One region of the Thermaerobacillus caldiproteolyticus genome, then DNA from elsewhere that is predicted to be linked to it. Evidence: riboswitches for the same ligand, from Rfam matches in the RefSeq annotation. Region 1 holds a riboswitch; each other region holds the start of a gene.
What was found. A riboswitch is a leader RNA that binds a small molecule or an ion and turns the genes downstream of it on or off. The one in region 1 is predicted to bind thiamine pyrophosphate.

Region 1 (10,226 bases):
TTTGCGGACAAATTTTTTATCGAGAGGCAGTATTGCCTTTATTGCTCGCTGACAGCGAAGTCGTCATTGCCGGAAAGGACGGGGTGCAACAACGTTCGATCCATCAAGTATTTCAACAGCACATGCAATTACAACCGGGCGAATTTCTCATTCAAGTGAAAACGGAACAGACATACTTATCTCTTCCATATGCCCACATAAAAAGGCGAAAACAAGGAGAAGTCGGGTATCCGCTTGTGACGGTGGCAGCATTAAAAAAAGATGGGCAACTCCGGGTGGCATTCAGCGGCGTCTGCCCATTTCCGTTCCGCTCCCAAGCGGTCGAAGAGCGCTTAAATCAGCAACTTCCGGTCAATACACGAATTGACGAAGCCCTTCAACACCTTCCCCGTCCAATTTTAGACGATATTGAAGGGTCAGCACAATATCGCCTCTTTGTGCTAAAACATACGCTCTTTGACATCATCACTGAACTGGAGGGAGAATAAACGAATGGCAACAACACAACAATGCGAAATGCTTCTAACGGTAAATGGAGAAGCACACTCTGTCATCGCGCGACCAGCCGACACATTGTTATTTGTTCTCCGCAACAAACTTCGTCTCACAGGAGCCAAACCCGGCTGCTTAAACGGAGATTGCGGAGCTTGTACCGTGTTGATAGATGGCGTCCCAATTAAATCGTGCATGATGCTCGCGATTGAAACCGTCGGAAAAACAATTACGACCATTGAAGGGCTAAAACATTCACCGATTCAGCAAGCATTTGTCGAGCATTTTGCGTTTCAATGCGGCTATTGCACCCCCGGGTTTATTATGAACGCCCACGCCTTAACCGAAAAATATCCTGATGCCAGCGACGACGTCATTCAAGAATGGCTCGAATCAAATATTTGCCGTTGTACGAGTTACCGGGAAATCGAGCAAGCTGTCAAATCCGTTTTACTAAAAAAGCATCGAAATGATTAGCGTCTTTCGCTTATGAGCACGACCGCTCGTAAGCGGGAGACGTTTTCATGATAACGCAGGCAACGATGAAACATTCCTCTTTTGTTGCAGCCACATCCACCCATACGTGAACACGATCGCCATAATCATAAATCCACCTAAAATAATGATGTCGTTTCGTAAAAGAGCAAAATCGCCTGTGGAAATAATGACACGAAATCCCTCTACTGTATATGTCATCGGCAACAAGGAACGAACGTCTTGTAAAAGCTGCGGCACGAGTTCTACCGGATACGTGCCAGAGCTTGCTGTTAATTGCAAAACAAGCAACACAATCCCGATAAAGCGCCCCACATTATCAGCTACAGTCACAAGACACTGAACAATCGCCATATAGGCTAAACTAGCAAAAAGCGAAAACAAGTACATCTGCCAAGTATAAAGCGGTTGTAATCCAACAATATGAGTCAACAAGACAACCATTATCACGCTTTGTCCCAAAGAAATAAGCACTAAAATCACAAATTTTGATAAAAACCATGCAAGCGCATGAGGCGGAGCATGCTCCGTTTCGCGAAGCGAATATACCGTCGTAAGCAATAATGCTCCGACATATAAGCTAATCGAGAGAAAATAAGGCGCCATTCCCGTCCCATAGTTCGGTACAGCATGGACCGGCTGCTCCTTCAAGCGAACAGGATTGGCCATCATCTGATACATCGGCTGTCCAGCGTGAATATGCTGCACTCGTTTCGCCCCATCTGCCAACTTTTTAGTTAGCTCATAGCTCCCTGATAATAATTCATCTTCTCCTTTTTTTAACGCTACAAGATGATTTGTCACATTATCCCACCCATTCGTCACACTACGAGCCCCATCTGCAAGCGCGCTCATCGAATCATGGAGCGTTTTTTCCCCAGCAGCCAGCTCACCAAGTTTCGCATGTACCGTCTTCGTTCCTTCCGCCAACTGTTGCGTGCTATCACTGATCTGTTTCATTCCGTCCCTAAGCGTTTCAGCAGCCGAGGTGACTTTTTGCATACCTCTATTCATTTGATCGCTGATCTCTGTCATTTGCATAAACGCAGAGTCTTGTTGCAATTCCGGATGCTGCTGCCCATAAGCTTGCATCATTTCATGCAGTCGAGCTGCGCCGACTGATAGCTGATTCATACCGCTTACGAACTCACTCGAACGAGCAGAGAGCTGCACAGTTCTTTCTTTGAGAGTTTGTATCCCTTCATTGACAGCCGTCATTCCGTTATGAAGCTGGATCGCCCCTTGAGATAGCTTTGCTGCCCCGCTTTCCAACTCAGCAGCACCGCTTGAAAATCGTGCAATCCTCCCTTGTTGTTCCTTCATTCCTGCGATAAGTTCCCCTGTTCCAGAAGATATGTTCATCAATCCGTCACTAATTTTCTCAGAACCTTCGCTTGCTTGAGCCAATTCTTTTCCTAATTCGTTTATTTGTGCAAAAATAGCCGCCGTATATTTTTCTGTTAATGTCGACGCTAATTGTTGGCGAATTTTCTCGACACCCGTTTGTCCGATTGAGCGAAGCAAGATAGTTAAACCCTTCATTCGATTTGTAATACAACTCTAACGGTGTCGGCTTCTGTGCCATTAACATTGTCGCACGCTTGGAAAAGTTGCTCGGAATGAGTACCTCAAAATAAAATTCATTATTTTGCAATCCTTTTTCTGCTTGCTTTCGGTCAACAAAATGCCACTCAAAACTTTGATCTTTTTTAATTCGTCGACTAACTCATCTCCAATGGCATACGTTGTTCCTTTATATGTAGCAGGACGGTCCTCATTGACAACCGCCACAGGCAATCGTTCCAAATGGCCGTACGGATCCCAAAATGCCCAAAGATATGTTCCGCTGTATAAAATCGGGATAAATAAAATCCCAATCAACACAATAAGTCGTTTGGGACGTTGAACAATGCTTTTCCATTCATCAATAAGCCATGATGCTAACGCGATCTTCCTTCCATTAAATCAATTGTTCCCCAGTTAGAATATCCGCTTCCATATCGTTACATGCAACGTATCATTGACAAAATGTAACATTAACGTTAATGTTATATTTATAAAAGCTCTTTAATAAAATAAAGTGAGAGGAAAAATGATGAAGCAATTTAAAATTGATGATGTCGCGAAAGAAACCGGCCTCACGAAACGGACGATTCGCTATTATGAAGAAATTGGGCTCATTAAGCCGCCTGAACGAAGTGAAAAAGGCACAAGGCTATATACGGAAGAGGATATTGAACGCTTAAAAAAGGTGATTGCTGCTAGAGAAGTATTAGGATTTTCCTTGCAGGAACTACAACAATTTTTAACATTAAAAGAAACAATTGAAGCCCACCACCGCGATTATCGAAACGCAACCGATAAAGAGCAAAAACAACAAGAGCTAAAAGAAATCGCAGCAGGAGTTCGTGAGCAAATCGACATGCTCGAACAAAAAATGAAAAAAATGCTTGAGTGGAAGAAAGAACTTAAACAGCTTCACGAAAAAATTCAAGCCATTTTAGAAGAGCAATAAAGGAGAGGAAGAAAATATGGACGAAGGGAAACAAACGCGCGCCCGCTGGATAACGGTATTTGCGGCATTTTTAGCGTTTATGGGAATCGGGATTGTCGATCCGATTTTACCGATGATCGCTGAAAGCATCGGTGCGACCCACTGGCAAGTCGAAATGCTATTTACCGCTTATATTTTTACGATGGCAATTATGATGATTCCATCCGGAATGTTCGTGAGCCGTCTTGGAGATAAAAAGATGATGGTAACAGGACTAGCCATCGTCACCGTTTTTTCATTATTATGCGGTTTATCCAACAGCATTCCGCAACTTTCTGTCTTCCGAGCCGGATGGGGGCTTGGAAATTCAATGTTTTTCGCAACAGCAATGACGTTATTAATTGCGCTTACTCCCCAAGTGCAAACAGCGGTCGGTCTTTATGAAGCAGCCATTGGTCTCGGTATGGCGGGCGGGCCTCTTGTTGGCGGCATTCTCGGCCAGCATTCATGGAGATATCCGTTTCTTGCGACAAGCATATTAATTTTTGCAGCGCTTTTACTCGTGTCATTCTTCGTCTATGATCCAAGCAAAAAAGTAACAAGAAAAACTGCTAGCATCAAAGAAATGGGCCGACTTTTATCATTCCCTCCATTTATTAAAGGGGCTATTGGCGCCATGTTGTACTATTATGGCTTTTTTGTCGTGTTAGCATATTCGCCATTAATTATGCAGCTATCGGCCATTCAAATCGGTCTCGTCTTTTTTGGTTGGGGGCTTTGCCTTGCTTACGGCTCTGCAATTTTATCACATCGCTTAGAAAAAACGTATACACCAAAACAACTTTTGCCATATAGCCTCTTTATATTTGCCATCTTTTTGCTTCTTTTATTTGTCGCAAATAACATGTGGGTATTAGTCATTTGCATTATCTTATCGGGATTAGCGTCTGGATTAAATAATGCGTTATTCACAAGTTATGTTATGGAAGTATCGCCATATGAACGCGGCATTACTTCCGGAACATACAATTTCGTACGCTGGATGGGAGCAGCGATTGCTCCAGTCTTATCAGGGGTGATCGGACACGCTTTTTCCAGCAAAGCGCCATTCATCGTAGCGATGGTACTAGCACTAATCGCCTTTTTATTTCTGTTGTTTGGAAAAAAACAACAACAACATCCTCTCTCACAAACAAGCTAATGGCTTTCTTTCCTTAAACAAACACTATATAAGTAAAGTAAACTAAACGGGGCTGGCCCATCTTGTGGGTCACCCCCGTTTTTCTAATAATATAGGCTTTCTACATAATGACACCTAACACACTTTCGCATGACGGGCGTTTCGAAAAAGACGTGTCGGCACTTTTGTTGAATGTCGGAAATTTGTTGTTCTAATTGAGTGATCCGTTCTTTTAGCTGAAGGATTTCCTGCTTTAACGCCGCTACATCTTCATTATTGGTAAAGGGTTGCCCCATTTTCCACAAACTCCTTCGCTTTTTGTTTCATTCCTTCTTCTTTGACCGCTTTTTGCAAATCGTGAGAAATTTTCATCGAGCAAAACTTCGGTCCGCACATCGAACAGAAGTGAGCCACTTTCGCTCCTTCAGCTGGCAATGTTTCATCATGATATTCCCGTGCCCGTTCCGGATCGAGAGAAAGGTTAAATTGGTCGTTCCATCGAAACTCAAAGCGCGCTTTCGATAATGCATCATCGCGCATTTGTGCTCCCGGATGACCTTTCGCCAAATCAGCCGCATGTGCTGCAATTTTATAGGCAATAACCCCTTGGCGCACATCTTCTTTATTCGGCAATCCTAAATGTTCTTTCGGCGTCACATAACAAAGCATTGCCGTTCCGTACCAGCCAATCATCGCTGCACCGATTGCGGAAGTAATATGATCGTATCCCGGAGCAACATCTGTTGTGAGCGGTCCCAATGTGTAAAAAGGAGCACCTTTGCAAATTTCGATTTGTTTCTCAACATTTTCTTTAATTTTATGCATCGGCACGTGGCCCGGACCTTCGATCATTACTTGCACATCATGCTTCCACGCAATCTCCGTCAATTCTCCAAGCGTCTCCAGCTCGGCAAATTGCGCTTCGTCATTCGCATCGGCAATCGAACCAGGTCGTAATCCGTCTCCAAGAGAAATAGCAATATCGTATGCTTTTAAAATTTCACAAATTTCTTCAAAATGTGTGTACAAAAAGTTTTCTTGATGGTGGGCTAAACACCACTGTGCCATAATCGAACCACCGCGAGATACAATCCCTGTTGTACGATTGACCGTCATTGGGATGTAACGAAGCAATACCCCGGCATGGATCGTAAAATAGTCCACTCCTTGTTCAGCTTGTTCGATTAACGTATCACGGTATATTTCCCACGTTAGTTCCTCCACAATGCCGTTCACTTTTTCAAGCGCTTGATAAATCGGAACTGTCCCAACCGGAACCGGTGAGTTGCGGATAATAAACTCTCTTGTCGCATGAATATGCTTTCCTGTTGACAAATCCATAATCGTATCGGCTCCCCAGCGAATCGCCCAAAGCATTTTCTCGACTTCCTCTTCAATGGATGATGTTACAGCGGAGTTGCCGATGTTTGCATTAATTTTCACATGAAATTGACGTCCAATAATCATCGGCTCACTTTCAGGATGATTAATATTAGAAGGGAGAATCGCTCTTCCTGCTGCGACTTCCTGGCGAATGAGTTCAGGGTCCATATTTTCACGAATTGCAATAAACTCCATCTCTGGAGTAATGATTCCTTGTTTGGCATAATGCATTTGCGTGACCGTTCGTCCTTTTTTCGCACGAAGTGGTCTTCGATGAAATGGAAGAACGATGTCTGATTGGTTTCCACTGCGAAGTCCGTTATCTTCCGGTTTTACTTGGCGCCCCTCGTATTCTTCCACATCTCCTCGTTCCAAAATCCAACGTTTACGCAATTCTGGTAATCCTTTATGAATGTCAGGCTGAAAATGGGGATCGGTGTAAGGTCCGCTTGTGTCATATACTCGGACAGGTTGGTTTTCAAACGTTCCTTCCTCTGTTTTCGTAGAACTTAATGCAATTTCTCTCATCGGAACACGAATATCCGGCCGAGAACCTTCGACATACACCTTTTTACTTGCAGGAAACTGCATGAGGGATAAAATGTTTGGCATGTAACTTCTCCTCCTCTTTTGTTTTTTGACCCGAAGTTACACCAAAACGTGTGGACGATAGGAGGGAGAAGACGAAGAAATAAAAATCGGGTTCTCCAACAAGAGAACCCGACGGAATGACAAATAGCGCAAGTATACAACAATACTCCCACTATCTACTTCCCTACGCTGGCATAACCCAGATCAGGTTCAAAGGGTCAAAGAACTTAAGCGCGTTCTTCTCTCAGTCCAAGCTATTGGACTCCCCTAGTAGATAAGCAATGAATCATATTCATTTTTCTAAATATTAACACATATTTTTATGGGTGTAAATGCTTTTTATACTTTGGTTCTGTTCGTTTCATTCTCCTGAACAACTTTGAGCTCACATCCGATACGATGAGACGCATTCAGGGAAAGTCCTGCCCTGTAGGAAGTTACCATGCTTTATTTGAATTTGAAAGCACTTAAAATCAATAATAGCGCTTATACTTTAAATTGCTGCAATAGAGACTGCATTTCTTCTGCCATCTTGCTTAAAGAGGAGGCGGATGAGGCAATTTCCTCCATTGACGCCATTTGCTCCTCTGTAGCAGCGGAAATGTTGGCTGAGCCTGTGGACGACTGTTCGACAATTGCGGTAATACTCTGAATTGAAGCAGCAACATGCTGAGCGCTCTCCGTCATTTGCTGAATGGCTGCAGACACTTGTTCAATTTGTTCATTAACACCGTTAATAGATTCCCGAATTTGTTCAAAAGAAAGACCTGCCGTTTGAACGGCATGAATCCCTTGTGAAACTTCGTTAACGACCGTCTCCATAGAATCGATGGCCTTTTCTGTCTCTTCTTGAATATCACTAATGAGTTGTGAGATTTGTTGAGCTGACTGAGCCGATTGCTCTGCTAGTTTTCTCACTTCATCGGCTACTACCGCAAATCCTTTTCCTTGTTCTCCTGCTCTCGCTGCTTCAATGGCCGCATTCAATGCGAGCAAATTTGTTTGTGAAGCGATTCCTGTAATCACTTGCGTAATTTGACCGATTTCATTGGAACGTTCTCCAAGCCCTTTGACAACTTGTCCAAGTGATTGAACATGCTCATAAATAAACTGCATTTGCTCTTCCATTTGCTCAATGGATTGTCTCCCTGCTTTGGCTTTCGCAAACGTTTTATTTGCATTCATCGATACATGCTGCGTATTGGCTGACACTTGGGTAAGTGTTCCTGAAATACCGTTCATTGAAATCGATGTTTCCTGTGCCGTTTTGACTTGTTGTTCAGAGCTTAAAGCAATCGTTTCCATCGTTGATGCAATTTGCTCTGTCGCTTTTGTTGTCTGCTCGGCAATATGAGTCAACTGGTCAGAAAATAACGACATGTCATCGGAATGACGCTTGATGTTGGAGATGACCGCTTGCCATGTTTCTACCATCTCATTCATGCAAACGGCAATCGGCTTTAATTCTCTCACCTCGTCAACAGGAACACGCGTTGATAAATCCCCCTCTGTCATCTTTTCCAAGTAGTGATTAATCACCGAAATTGGAGCAATAAAGCGCCGATAGTTTAAGATAGCTGATAAAATACCAATGATAGCGCCAAGCAGTATTGTGCCGACCATCGTCCACCAAAACGCTGAACCGGCTATTCCGTTTGCCATACATATTCCTAAACCAACAAGAGCAGTACTCGGAATGACAACAAACAGTGTACGAATGACATAGCTATGTACTGACATATTTCCCCTCACCTTTCAATGAATTGAAAATTTATATATAATTATAACATTTCCTTTTTTTAGATGGGAACGACGTTTTTTATCATAAATACATAGAGAACCAATAAATATAAAAAACAACAGCCAAGAACAATATTTGACAATAAGAGATCTTTTGTTTTACAACTATAATAAACGAAAACGAAAGAAGGGATATAGATGATCGGGTTTATCGGTTTAGGTATTATGGGAAGCAGGATGGCAGAAAACTTATTAGATAAAGGCTATGAACTGATTGTTTATAATCGGACGAAAGAAAAAGCAACACGCCTACTAGAAAAGGGCGCTACATGGGCCGGCTCACCAAAAGATGTCGCGCATCAGGCAAAAATAGTATTCACCATGTTGACTCACCCGAACGCTGTAGAGGTTATCGCACTCGGAGAAGATGGATTTCTTCATACCCTTTCAAAAGGAGCGATTTGGATCGACTGCAGCACCGTCCACCCTTCTTTTACGAGAGCAATGGCAAAAGAAGCAGAACAACGAGGCATCCGCTTTCTTGATGCTCCTGTCTCAGGCTCAAAAATTCCCGCTGAAAAAGGAGAGCTCATCTTTTTTGTCGGAGGAAAACAAGAAGATGTAGAAGAAGTGAGACCGCTTTTGAATGCGATGGGAAAAGCCATTTACCATCTTGGAGCAAATGGAACTGGAACAGCAATGAAACTCGTCGTCAACCTCTTGCTTGCTGAGTCTATGGCTGCTTTTGCTGAAGCTGTCACGCTCGGTGAAGCGCTCGGTCTCAATAAGGAAACGGTCGTGAATACACTTTTAAACAATCCGAGTGCCGCGCCATTTCTACAAGGGAAAAAAGAAAAAATTATTCGCAACGATTTCGCCACAGAGTTTCCGCTTGAACATATGCAAAAAGACTTGCAACTAATCTCACAAGCTGCCTATGAAAATAACGTTTCTTTGCCACTTGTCAATGCTGCAAAAGAACTTTACGGTTTGGCAAAACAGTACGGATTCCATCAGAAAGATTTCTCCGCCATTTATCAATTCTTATCGCATAAACATCAGTAAATGCCTATCGTAACAAGGATAGGCATTTACTTTTACTTACTATATAGCAACACTTGAGCAATACCGACAAAATATTCCGATTCACGAATAATGTGATTAAGCACAACTTTCGCGGTCGGATTTTTACTCACAGCAGCACTCTCGTTTTTTAACTGTTGGCATAGTTTGATAAATTCTAAGCTTTGCTGCAAACAATAAGACACTAATTGCAACACTTGATTATAGAGCTGATCAGGCAAATAATATCCGGCACGAGTGACCGATTCAATATAGCGCACAACTTGTTGATGTGTCGCAGAAAGAACTTCTTCCCATTTCTTAAGTGTTTCCACATACGGCTCTTCTAATCCTGCTACAAGCTCGCGGATCACAACGGTATGTTCTTCTTCTTGATGTTTCCAAAATTCAGCTTCATCCAAGATCCGAAGCGGCATTTGCTGACCATAATAAAACTGCATAATCCCATCTCCCCGCTTGCGCTTCTCATTTCAATATATGGGGAGGATGGAAAAGATATGATTTCCCATAACTTTCAAATTGGAAAAATAATATCCACAGTAGTTCCTTGACCAACTTCACTTTCGATTTTAATACTTCCGTTATGTGCTTCGATAATCTTATAACTTACCATTAATCCTAAACCTGTTCCCTTTTCCTTCGTACTGTAAAAAGGTTCTCCTAACTTTGATATTCTGTCTTTAGGTATCCCGCACCCTTGATCTATAAAGCGAATGACAAGACAACTATCTTGCACCTTCGCCTGAACTTTAATCTCTCCACCGTTTG
Region 2 (10,226 bases), 1.7 Mb from region 1:
CGCCGTTCACACAGCAGGGCCTGGCGGAGCACTCGTTGCGTATGCGGCCATTGGAATTATGGTGTACTTTTTAATGACAAGCCTTGCAGAAATGGCTACATATATGCCGGTCGCCGGCTCATTTAGCACCTATGCCACAAAGTTTGTGGACCCAGCTTTAGGATTTGCGCTAGGATGGAACTATTGGTACAACTGGGCAATCACCATTGCCGCCGAATTATCTGCCGTCACGATGATTATGAAGTTTTGGTTCCCTAACAGCCCTTCGCTTTTATGGAGCGCGCTTTGTTTAGCCGTCATGTTTCTATTAAACTATTTATCCGTAAAAGGATTCGGTGAAGCTGAATATTGGTTTTCTCTTATTAAAGTCGCAACTGTTATCATTTTTTTAATTGTGAGCTTTTTGATGATTGTTGGGATTATGGGCGGTGAAGCAGTCGGCTTCAAAAACTTTACGATTGGAGACGCTCCATTTCATGGCGGGTTTATGGCGATGCTTGGAATTTTCATGGCAGCAGGATTCTCCTTTCAAGGAACAGAATTGTTAGGGGTAGCTGCCGGCGAAAGCGAAGATCCTAAGCGCAACATTCCGCGTGCCATTCGCCAAGTATTTTGGCGCATCCTTTTATTCTATGTCTTAGCTATTTTAGCGATTGGTTTATTGATTCCTTACACGAATGAAAAACTTGCCAATAGCGATGTAACCGTGAGCCCATTTACGCTTGTATTTGATAAGGCAGGAATTGCGTTTGCTGCTTCCGTCATGAATGCAGTCATTTTAACAGCGGTTCTATCGGCTGGTAACTCAGGGATGTATGCATCTACTCGCATGCTGTGGGACTTAGCTCGCGAAGGTAAGGCACCGAAATTTTTAGCAAAGTTAAACAAACGCGGCGTACCTGTGAATGCGCTTATCGTCACTTCATCTTTAGGAACGCTCGCCTTTTTGGCCTCTTTATTTGGGGACGGTGTTGTCTATACATGGTTGTTAAATGCCTCAGGAATGTCGGGGTTTATCGCATGGTTAGGAATCGCCATCAGCCATTACCGTTTCCGAAAAGCCTACGTTGCTCAAGGTCGGGATCTTCGCGATTTACCTTATAAAGCAAAATGGTTTCCTTTTGGTCCAATCTTTGCGTTGGTTCTTTGTACGATCGTTATTTTGGGACAAAACTATTCTGCATTTATAGGTGGAACAATCGATTGGTATGGCATTCTCGTTTCTTATATTGGCTTACCACTATTTATTATCGTTTGGTTAGGGTATAAATGGACGAAAAAGACAAAAGTCGTTCCGCTTCATGAATGTAAATTCAAATAACAATTAGAACACCATCTGCCCGTGGCATCTCCTTCTAAACTAAAAAGCGTCTATTCATTTTGTAACAGGCTTTTGTGATACCATTGTTTATATCAATAAACATGGGCTTGGTGTACAGCTACACCAAGCCCATGTTTATTTTTGTACCTTTTGCTCTTCGTCGTCGATAATTCCTTTTGTCGCATTTTTAAACTCACGAAGCGTTTTCCCTGCTGCTCGACCAAGTTCCGGCAATTTCTTTGGACCAAAAATTAACAACGCAAAAAACACGATAAGGGCAATTTCGCCAAATCCAATATTCATCGTATTCACTCCATTTTCCAATGATCCACTAAATCACCACATTCAACATATCCTATTTCATTATATCACACGCTAATAATAGAAGCTAGCTAGTTCCGCTCTTGAAGAAGGCGAACAGGAACTTCCATTTCTTCTTCGGACCGTTCTTTCAGATAAATTCTTGCCATTTTTCGTTCCTCATCAACGTGCTGGATGAATACTTGTTTTCCTTCATACATAACGGGAATGATTTCTCCCGTCTCAGCAATTTGTTTAGCGCGCATGACTTCCATCGTTATTTCCCTCCTTTTCATTATCTTTTGCACTATCTTCTGCTATTACCCGTAATTCTTTCCAGAATAATTCATCATTGCAAATAAGCTGCACATACGGATGAACAATTTGCTCGAGTTCTCCTGCATCTCCTTTTGCATTGATAATTTCTAGCAATTGAGTCATATCTGTCGTTTCGTGTTCCATGATTTACCCTCCTGTCGATATTCAACGCAATATCACCCCCATAACAAGCAAAAAAAATTCGAATTAGTATAGAAAAAAGAGATGGGGGAAGGTGTGATGAGCGAACGCGATTGCTATTTCGACAATGCGAAATGTTTTTTAATGCTCCTCGTCGTGTTTGGCCACTTTCTCCGCCCTTATATTGATAGTGAGTTGTTTGTCCATAGCTTATACGTTTGGATTTTCTTTTTTCATATGCCAGCGTTTATTTTAATTTCCGGCTACTTTGCTAAAGGATTTCGTCAGCATGGGTATTTGAAAAAAATCACGAAAAAATTATTGCTTCCTTATCTTATTTTTCAACTATTGTATTCGATTTATTATTCGTTTTTATATGAAAAAGATACGGTACAAATCGATGTTTTTACACCGCATTGGAGTTTATGGTTTTTAATCAGTTTGTTTAGCTGGAATATATTATTATGGATTTTTGCCAATATACCTAAACATATTTCTCTATTGATCGCCTTGTTACTCGGCGTGGGGGCCGGAATGATCGAAGCGGAAAAATGGTTGAGCTTATCTCGAACATTCACGTTTTTTCCGTTCTTTTTAATGGGTTTTTTCTTGCAGAAAAGCCATTTTGAACGATTGCTGACACGACGTGTTCGCCTATTTTCACTAATCGCCTTAATCGGCATGTTTATCTGTATTCATCTCGGGTTTCCTGATTTGCCGCAAGAATGGTTGTACGGCTCTAAATCATATGAAACGCTAGGTGTTCATGAAGAAAAAGGAGCTATAGGTCGACTGATTATTTATGGAGCGAGCGCTTTCATGATGTTTTGCTTTATGGCGCTCATCCCAAATCGTCGCTTACCAATTTCAACGTTGGGCACAAGAACGTTTTATATTTATATTCTTCACGGGTTTATTTTAAAATATTTACATGTGACCCATTTTCCTGATTTCATTATGGACATTCACGGCTATCCGTTGTTGCTCCTTTTATCATTGTTCGTCATGTTCATTTTAGGAAGCGAACCGATTGTTCGGCTTGTGCGACCTCTAATTGAATGGCGCTTTCCAAAAAAGAAACGGGCTGTTTCGTAACTGAAACAGCCCGTTATTTAACTTTTACACATTGAACAAATTGTCTTGTTGCATCAAATGGCGACTCTGCAGAGGCGATCGCGCTAATGACAGAAACACCATCAGCTCCAGCAGCGATGACTTCACTTGCATTTTCATGCGTGATTCCACCAATCGCCACGATCGGAATGTCGATGCCGCTGTCACGAAGAAACCGAATGATAGAAGCGCCTTGCGCCTCCTTTGCATCGTCTTTCGATGTCGTTGGAAAAATTGGACCGACACCGATGTAATCAGCTCCAGCTGTCATCGCCGCGCGCGCTTCTTCCAAATTGTGAGCGGAAACGCCAAGAATTTTATCGCCGATCTTCTTGCGAACGACATCGGCTTTTTCATCGTCCTGTCCAATATGCACTCCATCCGCATCGAGCTCAATTGCTAATTCGACGTCATCGTTGACGATAAACGGCACGCCATGTTGTCGGCAAATCTTTTGCAACTCTTTTGCGAAAGCATACTTCTCCTCGCCTGTGAACGCCCCTTTTCCTTTTTCACGGAATTGAAACAATGTGATCCCGCCAGTGATTGCTTCGGTTAAAACGTTCAAAGGATTTTTCTTACAGTTGCTGCTGCCCATAATAAAATACACGCGTAACAATTCTTTCATCGTTTCTGTTGAGATTCGTGTCACCGTTCATCACCTAATCATGATAAATTCGCTTGTCGGTACGCCCAATGATTCGTCGGACCATGACCGTGACCAATGCCTAATTCATGCTCAATTGCTGCTTGAATAAATGCTTTCGCTGTTTGTACCGCTTCCTTGACGCTGCGGCCTTTCGCGAGTTCCGCCGTAATCGCTGCTGCAAATGTACAACCTGTCCCATGCGTATGGTTCGTTTCGATCCGTTTGCTTGTAAAATATGAAAATTCATGACCATCGTACAATACATCGACTGCTTCATCGTCGTCATCATCATGACCGCCTTTAATGACGACATGCTTGACACCTAGTTCATATAGGCGCTTTGCGGCTTCATGGCGATCATTGATTGTCCGGATTGTCATGCCTGTTAACACTTCCGCTTCCGGAATATTAGGAGTAATGACCATCGCCAATGGAAGCAAGTGTGTTTTTAAGGCGCTAACCGCTTCTTCTTGTAAAAGCGGCGCACCACCTTTCGCAATCATCACTGGATCGACGACAAGCTGATTCCAACCAAATTGCTTCACTTTGGCTGCCACCGCTTGAATAATTTCCGCGCTAAACAACATCCCTGTTTTGACGGCATCGGCTCCTAAATCCGTCCCGATCGATTCAATTTGCTGTTCAACCGCCTCAACGGATAAAGGATATACTCCTTGTACGCCGAGCGTATTTTGCGCCGTCACCGCTGTTAATGCGGACATTCCAAATACTCGCAGCTCTTGAAATGTCTTTAAATCTGCTTGAATGCCGGCGCCGCCGCCGCTGTCAGAACCAGCAATCGTTAACGCTTTGTACACGTTTCTCATGACAATCTCCCTTTCACTTCACTTGTTCTATGAGACTATATTGACGAATATCTTCTTCCCCTACACGAGCAAGTTCGTTTAAAAAGGCAATTTGAAAGCTTCCCGGACCCGCTTCTCCCGCTTTTTTCGCTGCGATTTCCGCAGCAACTCCATAACTGACAAGCGCAGAAGCTGCCGCTACCAATAAATTGGATTCAACAGCGGCAAACGCCCCGATGACCGATGTTAATAAACAGCCCGTTCCAGTGACTTTCGTTAAAAGCGGATGGCCGTTACGAATGACGTATGTTGTCTCCCCATCGGTAACCACATCGTCTTTGCCCGTAATCGCGACAATGGTATGAAGCTGCTGTGCTGCTTTTTTTGCCAACGCAACGACATCACCGTTTCCTTCGCCGGCATCCACACCTTTAATCATCCAATTTTCTCCTATGACATTGGCAATCTCCGCCGCATTGCCGCGAATGACAGAAACGTTCACTTCACGAACAATCTTTTTTGCCGTTTCTGTTCGGTAGCGCGTCGCTCCTGCCCCAACCGGATCGAAAATGACCGGAACGCCGTGTTCGTTCGCCGATTTTCCAGCCATCAACATCGCTTCGACTTCCGTTTCGTTTAATGTGCCGATATTTAATACAAGCGCTCCAGCGATTTTTGCCATATCAGCCACTTCCTCTTTCGCGTATGCCATAACCGGAGAAGCGCCTAATGCAAGCAAACCGTTTGCCGTAAAATTTGTAACGACAACATTAGTGATATTATGAACGAGCGGATTAGCCTGCCGCACGTTTTCTAATGTTTTGGCAATCTCTTGCACGTCCATCCTTGTTCCATTCCTTTCCACACAAAAATAAAAAACACTTTGCGCGCAAGCAAAGTGTACACTTCTCTCCTTGTCACTTTCCCTACGCTGGCATTACCCAACAGGTTCAAACGGTCAACGACGGATTAGTCGTACTCTCAGCCTGATTCCACAGGCTCCCGCTCACTATTTATTTTTACAAGCCCAGTCTACTCCTTCTTGAAAAGGAATGCAAGCAAAAAATCGCCGTTACCTATTCCTCTTCTGAATATCGACGCTTTTCCGCTCTTCTCCAAGCGATGGAACATGATTTACCGGAAGCGGCAACGGAAAATTGAATAAATCAAGATCAATGATATAACGCGGACGGCGTTTTGTTTCTTTATAGATTTTCCCGATGTATTCCCCAATCAAGCCGAGCGCAATGAGCTGAAGTCCGCCAAGAAGCCAAATCGACGTAATAAGCGATGTCCACCCCGTTTGCGTATAACCGTTAAATTTTAAAAATAGAAAATATGCCCCAAAAAACAAACTCACAAAAAAGGAAACAAATCCAACGAGCGAAATGAAACGAATCGGTGTAATGCTGAATGAGGTAATCCCGTCTAAAGCAAACGCCAACATTTTTTTAAGCGGGTATTTCGTTTCTCCCGCTAATCGCTCTTTTCGGTCATAATAAACAGTTGTCGAACGGAAACCAAGCAACGGTACAATGCCGCGCAAAAACAAATTCACTTCTTCAAACCGTTCGAGCTCCTCAACGGCGCGTCGACTCATGAGACGATAATCGGCATGGTTATAAACGATATGCACCCCCATCGCTTTCATTAATTTATAAAACCCTTGGGCGCTGTGGCGTTTAAAAAACGAATCCGTATCTCTCTTATTCCGTACTCCGTATACAATTTCGTATCCTTCATGAAACTTTTTCATAAACTCACGAATGACGGAAATATCATCTTGCAAATCGGCATCTATGGAAACGATACAATCAGAAAGCATTTTAGCTGCAAATAATCCGGCTAAAAGGGCATTTTGATGCCCGGCATTGCGGGCGAGTTTCAATCCTTTCACTTCTGGATATCGCAAGCTTGCTTTATAAATAATCGTCCACGTAGTATCGTGACTTCCATCATCAACGAACAATAGTTTACTTTGTTCAGAAACAAGCTGCTCGGCTATTAATTGCTGAAGCAAATCACGAAGTTGCCGAATCGTTTCTGGAAGCACCTCCTCTTCGTTATAACAAGGGACTACAATAGTGAGAACCGGTTCGCTCATCGCTATTCCTCCTTACGATGTCACTTTATATAGATAAATCGTCCATGCGGATTCATCGGAATGAAACACTTTTTCCAGTGCTAATTGATTGCTTTTAGCATTTGTAATCGGTAAGGCGGAAAAAATATAGCGTCCGCCCATTTGACGAAACACATCGGTATTTAGCTGTAAATTGGTAATCTTTTTCTTTGAATGTTTTTTAAACATATAATGCTTGCCTAACTCGTCTACGAAAATATAACAACGTCCTCCCCATTCATCGAAATACTCGCGCAGCTTTTTATTTTTCGCTAGCTCACGCGCAATGATTTTTCGAAACTGGTGTTTATACCTCAACGGATAAAAATTATTGTACGTATCTAATGTGTAAAACCCGTTATATTGGGCGATCGCCGGATGAATTCCGATGCTGGCGACGCGATATTTGTACACAGGAAGGCCTATGTATTCTTTAATCTCTTGAAATTGTTCTTCGGCGTAAAACTGCTTAAACGACGGTTTGTGGCGATAAAAGATTTCCTCATTAAATATCGCAAGCACGATGAGTTGTGCCGCAATCGCGGTAAAACATGCTTTTTTCCACGCTTGTCCTTGTTGCCATAAAATTTTTAACGAAAGCGCAAATAGCATGTAAATCACCATCGGCCGCAAAAAATGATAGCGGGCAAAGTTAAATTTATCGAGAATGTCAAAGCGTTCAGTTAACGGGACCCATCCTTTATAAAACCAAAACGCATACCATGCCGAAAGAGCGAAGTTCAAAGCATGAAGAAACAGAAACATTTTTTCTTGCTTCCATAATTTCTTTTTCCAAACCATATATAAAGCGACGAACGTCACCGGCAAAATGACAAGACCGTGCACCGTCATCACGTGATTGTGGCCCAGAATATAATTTTTCAACGTCAATCGAATAGCACGCCAAAAAGAAAGACGGGCATGAAAATATTCATCACGACTCGTCGGTTCATCAGCAAATAAAAGCGAATGGACAAGGCGGTATTCAATCGCAACATAAATAGCCGTCATGTACACAATCGCCAATAAAAATCGCCAATTCCACCCTTTCCCGCGCACAACATCCACAAGCCAAAAAACTCCCATGGCACTAAGGAAAAAGAAAAAACCGAGCACAAGACTGGAATAAAAGGGCAAAAGCGTAAGCACAAGATAATTTACCCACGAACGCTCGCCGGCACGAATGTTTAAAAACGCCCATAACGCAAGCGGCATTCCAAGCGTGCTTAACATGCCCGACGGCCAAAACGGCGTCAATGCAAAAGCGAGAGCTGCACCAACACGAATCCAAGACCATTCCGGGGATTTGATCACATGTTTTTTAAGCAAAAGATACATGCCGATAAACGCAAACACGCGCGTGATCGCTTGGCTTAATCCATAGGCGTAAATGGATGGAAATAACGCATGAAGCCAAACGATTCCGCTAAATTCTGTTCCATACGCATTTCTCGGTAAGCCGTTAATAATTTGCGGAATGACGGCATTAATCGGACCAAACAGCTCCCCGCTTCTTGTTAACACCTTATACCACGCAATATTGGAATCAAGATTATCGTGAACACGCATATGCGCATCTTCGCCAAAAACAAAATACGGCGATACAAAAACAGCAATTGCAAGGAACGAGAAGAACAGTAATCGCTTTTCCATTTTCTCCATTCTCTTCTCCTCCTTTGCCTCGTCCTAACAGACGCCTATTGTCTCCCTTTATTTTCTAACGATAAGAAGGAAAATATGCATAAAAAAGCTCTTCCTTTCACAGGAAGAGATTGTTTTTTAGAGGTTTATAAAGATAAGATGTGATGTCTTCAATAAGATATTGCTCGTATGTTTTTCGTTCTGACTAGAAAATAGCAAACACTTCCCATACTAATAAAATAACAACAATAAGCAGAATTTCTATTCTGAAAAGAGGAAGAGTCAGGATTAACATGCTAGAACGAGATAATACCAAGAAAAAGGGCCATTTCCTAGAATCTTTAGATAGCTTATCTTAAGCGAATATAGTTCTTTTCTCGTAAAACAAAGAGCAAGATAAAACTCAAACAATACATGCAGGTCAAATTTAGAACGAATCTCCTTAATCGTTTAAAACCATTGTCAACCTCTTTGATACTGCTGTGAACATTCGAGAACAGCTCCTTCGGAAAACAACTGTCTCGTGACAAAATGATGCGATGATCGCTTAGAAAAAGTTAATATTTCCCAAAAACATCAGTCCTCTCTAAAAAACTTGATTCACACATGCCCATATATTAAATTAGTGTCATAGAATTAGAATGACTGTTATTAATATTCATATAATTCAGATATAAAAACTTAGGAGGATAACGGATGCGATTTACGCTTCGATATGGAATTGATGCCCCTTTTTGGGTAGGGATTCTCATCGTCATCGGATTGATATTTTCTCTTGTTAGTCTCAAAGGATTGCCTCAAAGTATAGGCGGCCTCTTCTTTGGGTTGTTCATGTTATCTATGGGTTTATGGATGTTCTTGTACTCCACAGTTATCAAAATAAAGCACCGACACGTTATTTTACGGCTAGCTCAAGTTGACAGGAATGATAAGGTACTAGATGTAGGAACAGGTCGAGGACTTCTTGCAATTGCAGCAGCACAAATGGGATGTAAAGTAACAGCCATTGATCGTTGGTCACAGTGGGACATTAGCGGCAACAGCAGGGAAGCTTTTAGAAAAAATGCAGAAATGGAACAGGTAGCTGATATTGAACTTATTGATGGAGATGCCTGTGAATTGCCATTTGCAGCTGAAAGTTTTGATGCCGTTGTGTCAAATTTTGTTATTCATAATATTAAAAGCGCTGAAGATAGAGAACAAGCAGTTCGGGAGATGTGGCGGGTCTTGCGTCCAAACGGAAGATTAGTCATTTCTGACATTCAGCGAATATCTGAATATATCGAGATATTGGCACCCTTAGCAAGTCAAATTGAAACAAAACGAATTTTTTACACCTTTCCATTTTCACAAATCGTTGTAGCTCATAAAAAATAAAGTCCTAACCTATATGATGCAAAAAGGACTGTCTCATCGCCGAACACCGACACGAGTTGAGGATTTTCCATTTTTTATGTGTTATTGAAATCGGCCTGTTTATGTTTGAGACAGTCTTTCTCTACTACTATATCTTTTTCCATTCCACGATCATTGAAACAATCTCCGAAAATTCATGTACAATGAAATCGGCATCACGCAGCTCATTATCGTTGGCAAATCCGAACCGGCAGCCGATGGACAACAAACCGTTCTCTTTAGCCGCTTGAATATCGGAACTCCGATCGCCAACCATCGCCGCTTTTTCAATGTCATAATCTCTCAACAACCGAGCAACTAAAGCGGATTTCGACGGCGAATGAAAGCGACCGACACTGTAAAAATCGATGAAATAACGTTCTAAGCAAAAGTATTGCCGAATAGCATCGACATAACGCT
Region 3 (10,226 bases), 270 kb from region 1:
AAAGGGGGCCATTGGCCGTGTCTGGATAATCTTGTGCTCAAGAAAGATCCATCGCAAAAAATGACAGCTCCATTTAAAGTGCTGATTATCAACTATATCACTAAACAATTATCTTGTTTTTCAATTCGTTTGAAGCCTTTTCTGCTGTCGTTACCATTCTTGCAAAATCATATTCTTAAATGGCTATGCGGTTATTAGTTCCATGGTGCTCTTAGATAAATGTTGTTACGTATTGGTCAATTCGCTTTTAAACATTAAATCGGTAAGTAGTACCATTTTTGGTATAAAAAATTCCTTTTTTCATAAAATGCATTGTATATTGTGGTGATGTAGTGTAGAGTAATGTTGAAAGCGCATACAGGTAAAAGAGGAGGATACAGCCTTGAACAAGGTATGGTGGAAAGAAGGAGTAGCGTATCAAATTTATCCAAGAAGTTTTATGGATTCTAATGGTGATGGAATCGGGGATCTTCGTGGAATTATACAAAAGCTTGATTATTTAAAAGACCTTGGAATCGATATCATATGGATTTGTCCGATTTACCAATCACCGAACGCCGATAATGGTTATGATATTAGCGATTATCATGCGATTATGGAAGAGTTTGGAACAATGGAAGATTTTGATTTGTTGCTCGAGGAAATTCATCAACGCGGTATGAAAGTTATTTTGGATCTTGTCATTAACCATACAAGTGATGAACATCCTTGGTTTATTGAATCGCGTTCATCAAGGGATAATCCAAAACGTGACTGGTACATCTGGCGCGATGGAAAAAATGGCAAAGAGCCGAACAACTGGGAAAGTATTTTTGGCGGATCGGCTTGGGAATATGATCGGAAAACCGATCAATATTACTTACATGTATTTGATGCAAAGCAGCCGGATTTAAACTGGGAAAACGAAGAAGTGCGACGCGCACTATATGAGATGATTAATTGGTGGCTCGATAAAGGTATTGATGGATTCCGCGTCGATGCGATTTCTCATATTAAGAAAAAGCCCGGATTGCCGGATTTACCGAATCCCAAAGGGCTTGATTATGTTCCATCCTTCGCTGGTCATATGAACCAAGAAGGGATTATGGAGTATTTAAAAGAGCTGAAAATGCAAACGTTTGCGCAATACGATATTATGACCGTCGGGGAAGCAAATGGCGTCAAAGTCGAGCAGGCGGAAGAATGGGCCGGCGAAAAGAACGGAATTTTTAATATGATTTTTCAGTTTGAGCATTTAGGGTTATGGGAAAAAGGAACGGACGGTGGAGTTGATATTCGTCAGTTGAAACGCACGCTGACGAAATGGCAAAAAGGTCTTGAAAACCGAGGCTGGAACGCATTATTTTTAGAGAACCATGATCAGCCTCGTTCCGTTTCGACGTGGGGAAACGATAAGGAATACCTTACCGAAAGTGCGAAGGCGCTTGGCGCGATGTATTTTTTGATGCAAGGAACGCCGTTTATTTATCAAGGGCAAGAGATTGGCATGACGAATGTCCGCTTTGAAACTATTGATGAATACGATGATGTCGCAATGAAAAACTTTTATCGACTGGAATGGGAAAAAGGGCGTTCACATGAAGAAATCATGGAAGTCATTTGGAAAAAAGGACGAGATAATTCACGGACACCGATGCAATGGTCGAATGAAACAAATGCTGGTTTTACAACCGGAACACCATGGATAGGTGTAAATGAAAATTACAAAGAGATTAATGTAGAAACACAGTTAAAAGATCCTAATTCCGTTCTTCACTTTTATAAAAAAATGATTCGCCTTCGCAAAGAAAATGATGTTCTTATTTATGGAACGTACGATGTAATTTTAGAAAAAGATAAAGCGATTTACGCTTACACACGAACACTCGGGAACGAAAAAGCCGTCATTATTGTCAACTTGAGCGACAAGCCTGCTCTTTATCGTTATGATGCGATCAAATTGTCTTCGGATGATTTAGTGTTGCAAAACTACGAAGTAAAACCTCATAAAAACACAACACGCTTTAAGTTGAAGCCATATGAGGCGCGGGTGTATTTGTTAAAGTAAATAGTGATAGAAAGGGCAAGCAATGATGCTTGCCTTTTTTCTTCAAGGAATTCAAGGAAAGAAATATGTATATGTCCGTTGAACTCGTAAAAGAGCAAGTTGTAAAAAGAATAAGAGGAGGTGTAGCCTAGTTACTAAAATCCTGCCATGAACTGAAGGAGACATGACGAAAGCTACTGTTGAAATGAACCACGGAGTGCCTTTCACAGCGAGGGAATGGCAAAGGGATTCTCTTTTTGATGGCAGCTTGGGTGAGGGTCCGAGCATTATGCGGTGCTTCTTGGTTCCATCGCGGCTAGTAGATCTTTTTTATAGATTTTAGTAACTAGGAATGAGAAATGGAACATATTCGCTACCCGATCGGCAAATTTGAAAAGCCAACGTCTTTCCGTGAAGAAGATGTAAAGCAGTGGATTTCTGATATTCGAATGCTGCCAAAGCAGTTGCGTGAGGCGGTGAGCGGATTGAATGATGAACAGCTAAACACGCCATATCGTGAAGGAGGATGGACGGTTGCTCAAGTTGTGCATCATCTTGCTGATGCGAATATGAATGCGTTTATTCGTACAAAACTTATCGTAACGGAGGAGCTTCCTACTGTAAAACCTTTTGAAGAGAACGATTGGGCCGAGACAGCGGAGGCGCGTGCTTTCCCAATTGAATCTTCGCTTAAATTGCTAGAAGGGCTTCATGAAAGATGGACAGCTTTGCTTGAATCTTTACCACTGGAAGATTTTAAACGCAAGCTTTATCATCCTGCGATGAAGACAGAGTTAGAATTGTATACATGTGTTGCGATGTTTGCTTGGCACGGCAAGCATCATGTCGCACACATTAGAAATTTGCGAACGCAGAAAGGATGGTAAGCAAAAACGGACATCAGTCTTGATGTCCGTTATCTGCGTGAATGCACTTCGTAAATCGCAAATTTTAGGTAGTCGCCTTCATCGGCGGCAAGCAGTTTCGGATGATCGTAGCCGGCGCCGCTCCAATGAATTTGCCGCAAAATCTTTTTCGCATCAAACGCCGCTTCCTCAATCATCGCTTGGAACATATCGGCATGGACGTGATACGAGCAGCTTGCCGTCACGAAAAAGCCGCCGTCTCTCACAAGCTTTAAGCCGTTGAGATTGATGTCTTTATATCCACCTAGTGCTTTTGGGACAGCGTGAGCGGATTTGGCGAATGCTGGCGGATCAATGATGACTACATCCCATTTTTTCCCTTCGTGAACCGCTTCTCGCAAGTAATCGAAGGCATTGGCGACGACGAAATCAACGTTTGTAAATCCGTTTAATGCAGCATTGCGTTTCGCTGTTTCGATGGCATGTTCAGAAATATCGACAGCGGTCACATGTTTTGCTCCATACAAGCACGCATTGAGCATAAATGATCCTGTATGGGTAAAGCAGTCTAATACGGTTGAGTTACTGTCGATGAGCGGTTTAATTGCCGCGCGGTTTTGACGCTGGTCAAAGAAAAATCCGGTCTTTTGTCCGTTTTCAATATCAACAATATATTTAACGCCGTTTTCTTCAATCATCACTTCCGTCTCACATTGCCCGTACCAAAATCCCTTTTCTTGTTGGAGCCCTTCCAGCTCGCGGACGTACACATCATTGCGCAAATAAATCGCTTTTGGATTAAATACTTCCAGCAACCCGTTTAAAATCCAATCTTTCCGTTTTTCCATACCAAGCGACAAAATTTGTACGACAAGCACATCTTCGTATTTATCGACGATCAAGCCAGGCAAAAAGTCAGCTTCTCCGTAAATAGCACGGCAAGAACGAACGCCGGGAATCATTCGCTCACGATACGCCCACGCCTTGCGAATGCGGTTCAGAAAAAACTGCTCGTTTAACTCGTCTTCTGGATTTTGCGTAAGGACGCGCACAATCATTTGCGATTTTGGATTAATATAGCCTTTAGCTAAGAAGTAATTTTGATGGTTATAAACCTCGACAAAGTCGCCCGGTTTAAAATCTCCTTCAATATAGTCAACTTCACTTTGGAATATCCAAGGATGGCCTTGTTCGAGACGTTTTTTTCGCTTTCGTTTCAGAAATACTTTTGCCACATTCTCCACTCCATTACCTGTAATGATTTGCTTTTTCTATGATACAGAATTGCTGGGAAAGAAGCAATTCTGTCAGCTTTTGTCGTAATTTGGAAGGACTTTTTTCATAAACGTAGAATAATGATAAACATAGATGGAAGAAAAGAGGGATACGGTGATTATTGCGACGACCGATTACATACCGGGAAAACAAATTAAAGAGTATAAAGGGTTTGTTCAAGGAAATACCGTTCAATCGAAACATATCGGAAAAGATATTATGGCGAGTTTTAAAACGATTGTCGGCGGAGAGATTAAAGCGTATACCGAGATGATGGAGGAAGCGAGACAGATTGCGATTAACCGCATGATCGAAGAGACGAAACAGCAAGGGGCGAATGCGATCATTGGGGTGAGGCTAACGACAGCCGCCATTATGGCGAACACGTCAGAAATTTTGTCGTACGACGGAACGGCAGTAGTCGTTGAGGAAGAGTAAAATGACTTGACAACCGTTCTAGCCGTGATATGATAAACTCAAACAGTAAAATTAAATAAGCAGCACGATCCACTAGGGGGGCCTTTAGATAGGCTGAGATCAAAGTGTGCCTTTGAGACCCTTAGAACCTGATCTGGGTTATACCAGCGTAGGGAAGTGGAAGTGGCAGGAATCTTTTGCTTGTTTACGGTTTCTAACCCACTTTCTTTACGCTTGTAAAGAAAGTGGGTTTTTATTTAATGAAACATGCAGAATATGGGCCCGCTCTACATGTTTCATACATTTATGTTTTGGAGGGGATTTTGATGGCATTTTCAACACTGTTGCGTAAGGCTGCCAACCCAATTTGGGAAGCGAGCTTTCAGCACCCGTTTGTCAAGGAACTCGGTGAAGGGACGCTCGATATTGCTTGTTTTCGTTATTATGTTTTACAAGATTCATATTATTTAAGTCATTTTGCAAGAGTGCAGGCGCTTGGGGCGGCAAGAGCAAATGAGTTATCAACGACCGCTCGCATGGCACATCATGCACAAAATACGTATCAAGCCGAATTATCGTTACATGAAAAGTTTTCGAAGCAGCTTGGAATTACGGAAGAAGAAAAAGCTTCGTTTATTCCGGCGCCGACGGCATATGCGTATACATCACATTTGTATCGCGCTGCCTACGAAGGGCATTTAGGAGATGTGATTGCGGCGATTTTGCCGTGTTATTGGCTTTATTATGAGATTGGCGAGCGCTTGAAAGATTGCAAGCCGGAAGAGACGATTTATCAACAATGGATTGCCGCTTATGGGTCCGAGTGGTTTCGAAGTTTAGTGGAAGAACAAATTGCTCGATTGGATGAGATTGCAGAAACTGTAACGGAAGCTGATCGAAAGCGGATGGAACAGCATTTTATCATTAGCAGCCAGTACGAATATGCTTTTTGGGAAATGGCATATCACCTAGAAACATGGCCAGTAACAAGAAAGGAGACAGCAGAGCATGTCAGCAACTAAAGGATTGAAATTAGCGGATATTTTAACAACGATTGTGATTTCAATTGTATTTGGAATTGTTTATAAATTATGGGGACCGTTTTACTATTTTGTCAAACCGTTTGGCTTTCATCTGGACCAACTCATCTATGGAATGTGGTTTATCGCAGCGTCCGTAGCTTTTCTCATTATTCGTAAGCCAGGGGTAGCTCTTCTTGCGGAAATTGCTGCATCTTCCGGTGAGTTTATTATGGGATCCGAGTGGGGACTTGAAGTATTGCTTTACGGCGTTGTGCAAGGATTGTGTGCGGAAGCAGTATTTGCGACGTTTCGCTATAAGCGTTTTGATCTCTTCGTTGTTTCATTAGCAGCGATTAGTTCTACCATCGGTTCATTGATTATGGATTTTTACAAAGGGTATATTGAAGCGTTGGCTCCTTGGAATCTCGCATTATTTCTCATTGCTCGCTTTGTCGGCGCCATCGTTATTTCCGGTGTCTTTGCTTCTTCATTAGTAAAAGCATTAGAAGCGACAGGAGTCACACAAATGGTTCGACCGGCTTCCAAGGAAGATTACGACGCGTTAGATCGTTAAAGGGTGAAACAAACAGATGGAACGGATTGCATCGGTCGAACAGTTACGTTTGAAATTTCCCGGAAAAGACACGTTATTGTTTAAAGATTTATCAGTGTCGTTTTACAAAGGGGAAAAAGTGTTGTTGCTTGGTCCATCGGGATGCGGAAAATCAACACTGATGCAAGTGCTTTCCGGATTGATTCCGCATTCGGTGGATATCCCAATGAAAGCCAAACACGTTCAAGTTCCGGATAACTGGGGATACGTATTTCAAGACCCTGATTCCCAATTTTGCATGCCGTTTGTCGATGAGGAAATTGCTTTTGCACTTGAAAATATTGGCGTGCCGCGCGAACAAATGAAAGGCCGGATTGAAGAATTGCTGAAAGAGGTTGGGCTGCACTTGACGCCGCATACGGATATTCAAACATTATCCGGGGGGATGAAGCAGAGACTCGCACTTGCCTCTGTTCTTGCCTTGCAGCCCGACGTGTTGTTTCTTGATGAACCAACAGCGATGATTGATGACGAAGGAACAGAATCAATTTGGAAGACGGTTAAGCAAATCGCCCATAATAAAACAGTCATTATTGTTGAACACAAAATTGAACAGGTGCTGGATTTTGTTGACCGTATCATTTTGTTTAATGATCATGGTGAAATCATCGCAGATGGTGAAGCGGCAACCGTGTTTCATGATTATAAAGACGTGATTGCTGATCAAGGAATTTGGTATCCCGGTATATGGGACGAGTATGTCAAACAACGAAAACGTCGTCAACCTGCTGTTCGAGAGGATGAAGTGATTCGTCTCGAACGTTTTCAAGGATATCGAAATCGAGAAGTAAAAATTCGTGTTGATCAAGCGATTGTTCGGTCGGGTGAATGGATTGCTATTACTGGAAAAAACGGAGCAGGAAAAAGCACGCTATTGCATGCGCTCATGAAGCTTATTCCAACCGACGGGGTGTATGAGCTGTTTGGAAAGCAAAGCGAACAATTCAAAACGCTCGCCCGCCTTATCGCATTTGTATTCCAAAATCCGGAGTTTCAATTTGTCACCAATTCAGTGTGGGAAGAGATGGCGTATTCGCTCCGGCTTGAAAAGCGCTCTAAAACAGAAATTGCTGAGACCGTCGAGAGCTTGTTACAAATGTTTCATTTGAAAGAGCAGCAAGACCAACATCCGTACCAACTATCGATGGGGCAAAAGCGCCGGCTTAGCGTGGCTGCTTCGATTGTAAGCGGGCAACAAATCTTTTTGTTAGATGAGCCGACATTCGGTCAAGATGCGAAAAATACGTTTGCGCTGCTAGAGCTGTTAGAGTCGTATCGCGAGCAAGGTGCGACGATTCTGATGATCACCCACGATGAGAATATCGTAACGCATTTTGCGACGCGAAGATGGGTGATTGAAGACGGACAACTTGTTTCCGATGAACAGCTTGTGACAGATCATACAAAAGGCGCTTTATTGTCCGTGTAAGGAGGAAGAACGGTGAGATGGGACATTCGCTATCGTGAGACATGGCTTCATCGAACGAATCCAAGCTTGAAGCTGCTTGTGATGCTTGTTTTATTTATCGGTGTATTGTTCGTGCATAACCCGAACATCTTAATGAATTTTTCTATTGCGCTTATCCTTTTGTTCATTATCTATACCGGATACCCTATGAAGTATTTGTTGTTGCTCTTTTTGCCGTTTTTGCTTATTTTCATTTCAACCGCCTCTTCGATGATGCTGTTTGGTCAAGGAAAAACAACATGGTTTCAGTGGGGCCTTGTTCATATTACAAAAGAAAGTTTTTTACGCGGCATGCATCTTGGGTTTCGCGCATTAACGTTTGCGCTACTTGGTTTACTTTTTTCGTTAACGACAAGACCGGTTTATTTATTTTATTCGCTCATGCAGCAACTGAAGTTGAAGCCGAAATACGCGTATAGCTTTTTAGCAGGAGTCCGTCTCATTCCGATCATGCTTGAGGAGTTTCAAACGGTACAAAACGCGTTAAAAGTGCGGGGAGTCACTGCCAACAGCGGAATATTTGAAAAAATAAAGCGGTATGCAATTCCGCTTCTTTCGCAAAGCATCCGCCGCGCTCAACGCATTGCGGTAGCGATGGAAGCAAAGCGATTTTCCAGCGGAGCGGCCCGAACTTTTTACTACGAAATCGGGTTTAGTAAATACGATTTTGTGTTCCTTCTTTTGATCAGCGTTATGACAGCAGTAGCGTACTACGTTGGAATCAGTTTTCCGTATATTCCAGTCGAAGATGTACGTTAGAAGGTTAGGGATTGAAATGAACACACAATTTCATGTCATTTCAACGGGGATGCAGCCGCTTGAACAATTCGTGACGATTGCGGCACACATTCATCCGTATGTCGATGCGATTCATGTGCGGGAAAAAACAAAAACAGCAAGAGAACTTGCTGATTTCATTTCTGCCCTTGTTGCTCGCGGAGTGCCGGCAAGAAAGATCATTGTCAATGATCGCGTCGATGTGGCAGCTGTTTTTGGAGTGAAGGGTGTCCAACTTGCTTACCACAGCTTGTCTGCAAAAACGGTTAAAGCCCATTTTCCGTCGCTTGTTGTCGGCTGTTCGGTTCATTCATTAGAAGAAGCGATGGAGGCAGAGAAAAGCGGGGCGGATTATTGTCTGTATGGTCATGTTTTTCCGACCGAGTGCAAACGGGGAGTTCCTCCGAGAGGATTAGAAACATTAAAAACGATTGCGTCGAGTATATACATTCCGGTTATTGCTATTGGTGGTATTCAGCCGGACAATGTCAAACAAGTATTACAATCGGGAGCAAGTGGCATCGCGGTGATGTCGGGGGTATTTTTAGCCAAAGATCCACTTGCTCAGGTGAAGGAATATGCGCGTATGGTGAAAAAGTGGGGAGAGGATTTCAATGAATGGTAACCATTATGATGTCGCTATTATTGGCGGTGGGGTTGTTGGTGCTTCGATCGCGTTTCAGTTAGCAAAACGCCAATTTCGCGTTATTGTATTGGAAAAAGAGCGCGTGGCTGGTCAAGCCTCGAGCGCGGCGGGAGGCATGCTCGGAGCACAGTCAGAATTTTCAAACGAAAGCCCGCTCCTTCCGCTTGCTTTAAAAAGCCGCGCCATGTTTCCGAGCATTGCCGAAGAATTAAAAGAGATGACCGGCATTGATATCGGACTCGTGCAAAAAGGGATGTTGAAAGTAGCTGTAACGGACGAAGAACGTGAAGCATTGCAGCGTCATTATGAATTTTGGAAGAAATTCGATGGCAGTGCCCGTTGGCTAACGATTCATGAAGCGACGGAAATGGAACCGAATGTAAGCTGTGATTTAAAAGGTGTGATGTATCTTCCAAATGATGGGCAAGTGAGTGCCCCTGATTTATCGGTCGCTTTTGCAAAAGCATCGATTGTCTATGGAGCCGAATGGCGTGAATATACAGAGGTCGTTAACTTTCTAAAAGAAGGTAAGACATATCTCCTGTACACCAACCATGGAACGATGGCGGCAGACGCCATTGTCATTGCGGCAGGAGCATGGTCCGCTCAAATTCTGGAGAGAACAGGAATCTCAATACCGATGTACCCAGTGAAAGGCGAGTGCCTCTTTGTCAAAACGGAGAGGCCGCTTGTTCAAGCGACGGTTTTTGCGAAAAACGGTTGCTATATCGTGCCGAAAAAAGAAAATAAGCTGCTCATCGGGGCAACTTCTACGCCAAACACCTTTGACAAAAAAGTATCGGTACAAGGAATCAAAAGGTTGCTTGAACAAGCGCAGCAGCTAATTCCAAGCATTCGCCATGCCGAATGGGAAAAAGCATGGACAGGAATTCGTCCGCAGACGGGGGACGGTTTGCCATATATAGGCGTACACCCTGAATATGAAAGAGTTTGGATCGCGACCGGGCATTATCGGAATGGGATTTTATTAAGTCCGATTACAGGAGTTTTGGTAGCTGATCTGATTGAAGGAAAAGGCAGTGGGGAGATCGACCTTGCTCCTTTTTCTGTCACAAGAAACAGTCACGTAACACATTTATGACATAAAGGGGGAGA

Region 2: it holds a riboswitch for thiamine pyrophosphate, as region 1 does, so the genes downstream of both, thiM (hydroxyethylthiazole kinase) here and thiC (phosphomethylpyrimidine synthase ThiC) in region 1, are expected to answer to the same signal.
Region 3: it holds a riboswitch for thiamine pyrophosphate, as region 1 does, so the genes downstream of both, tenA (thiaminase II) here and thiC (phosphomethylpyrimidine synthase ThiC) in region 1, are expected to answer to the same signal.

What each region holds. Positions count from the first base shown of each region.
Region 1 is NZ_CP064060.1:3,543,423-3,553,648, reverse strand. It holds gene ISX45_RS17865 (FAD binding domain-containing protein) at 1-488, shown strand, start outside; gene ISX45_RS17860 ((2Fe-2S)-binding protein) at 493-969, shown strand; gene ISX45_RS17855 (YhgE/Pip domain-containing protein) at 1,015-2,511, opposite strand; gene ISX45_RS17850 (YhgE/Pip family protein) at 2,572-2,898, opposite strand; gene ISX45_RS17845 (MerR family transcriptional regulator) at 3,083-3,502, shown strand; gene ISX45_RS17840 (MFS transporter) at 3,519-4,682, shown strand; gene ISX45_RS17835 (coiled-coil domain-containing protein) at 4,766-4,957, opposite strand; gene thiC (phosphomethylpyrimidine synthase ThiC) at 4,935-6,656, opposite strand; TPP riboswitch at 6,800-6,914, opposite strand; gene ISX45_RS17825 (methyl-accepting chemotaxis protein) at 7,122-8,375, opposite strand; gene ISX45_RS17820 (NAD(P)-dependent oxidoreductase) at 8,574-9,440, shown strand; gene ISX45_RS17815 (DUF2935 domain-containing protein) at 9,473-9,898, opposite strand; gene ISX45_RS17810 (PAS domain-containing sensor histidine kinase) at 9,973-10,226, opposite strand, start outside.
Region 2 is NZ_CP064060.1:1,544,038-1,554,263, forward strand. It holds gene ISX45_RS07565 (amino acid permease) at 1-1,321, shown strand, start outside; gene ISX45_RS07570 (twin-arginine translocase TatA/TatE family subunit) at 1,457-1,624, opposite strand; gene ISX45_RS07575 (H-type small acid-soluble spore protein) at 1,714-1,896, opposite strand; gene ISX45_RS07580 (hypothetical protein) at 1,877-2,083, opposite strand; gene ISX45_RS07585 (acyltransferase family protein) at 2,180-3,175, shown strand; gene thiE (thiamine phosphate synthase) at 3,189-3,845, opposite strand; gene thiD (bifunctional hydroxymethylpyrimidine kinase/phosphomethylpyrimidine kinase) at 3,860-4,669, opposite strand; gene thiM (hydroxyethylthiazole kinase) at 4,683-5,492, opposite strand; TPP riboswitch at 5,555-5,664, opposite strand; gene ISX45_RS07605 (glycosyltransferase family 2 protein) at 5,721-6,752, opposite strand; gene ISX45_RS07610 (DUF6044 family protein) at 6,765-8,432, opposite strand; gene ISX45_RS07615 (class I SAM-dependent methyltransferase) at 9,108-9,788, shown strand; gene ISX45_RS07620 (HAD-IA family hydrolase) at 9,916-10,226, opposite strand, start outside.
Region 3 is NZ_CP064060.1:73,306-83,531, forward strand. It holds gene ISX45_RS00390 (glycoside hydrolase family 13 protein) at 383-2,047, shown strand; gene ISX45_RS00395 (YfiT family bacillithiol transferase) at 2,386-2,913, shown strand; gene ISX45_RS00400 (class I SAM-dependent rRNA methyltransferase) at 2,943-4,127, opposite strand; gene ISX45_RS00405 (YbjQ family protein) at 4,282-4,605, shown strand; TPP riboswitch at 4,670-4,777, shown strand; gene tenA (thiaminase II) at 4,911-5,606, shown strand; gene ISX45_RS00415 (ECF transporter S component) at 5,593-6,180, shown strand; gene ISX45_RS00420 (ABC transporter ATP-binding protein) at 6,197-7,648, shown strand; gene ISX45_RS00425 (energy-coupling factor transporter transmembrane component T family protein) at 7,661-8,446, shown strand; gene tenI (thiazole tautomerase TenI) at 8,463-9,089, shown strand; gene thiO (glycine oxidase ThiO) at 9,079-10,212, shown strand.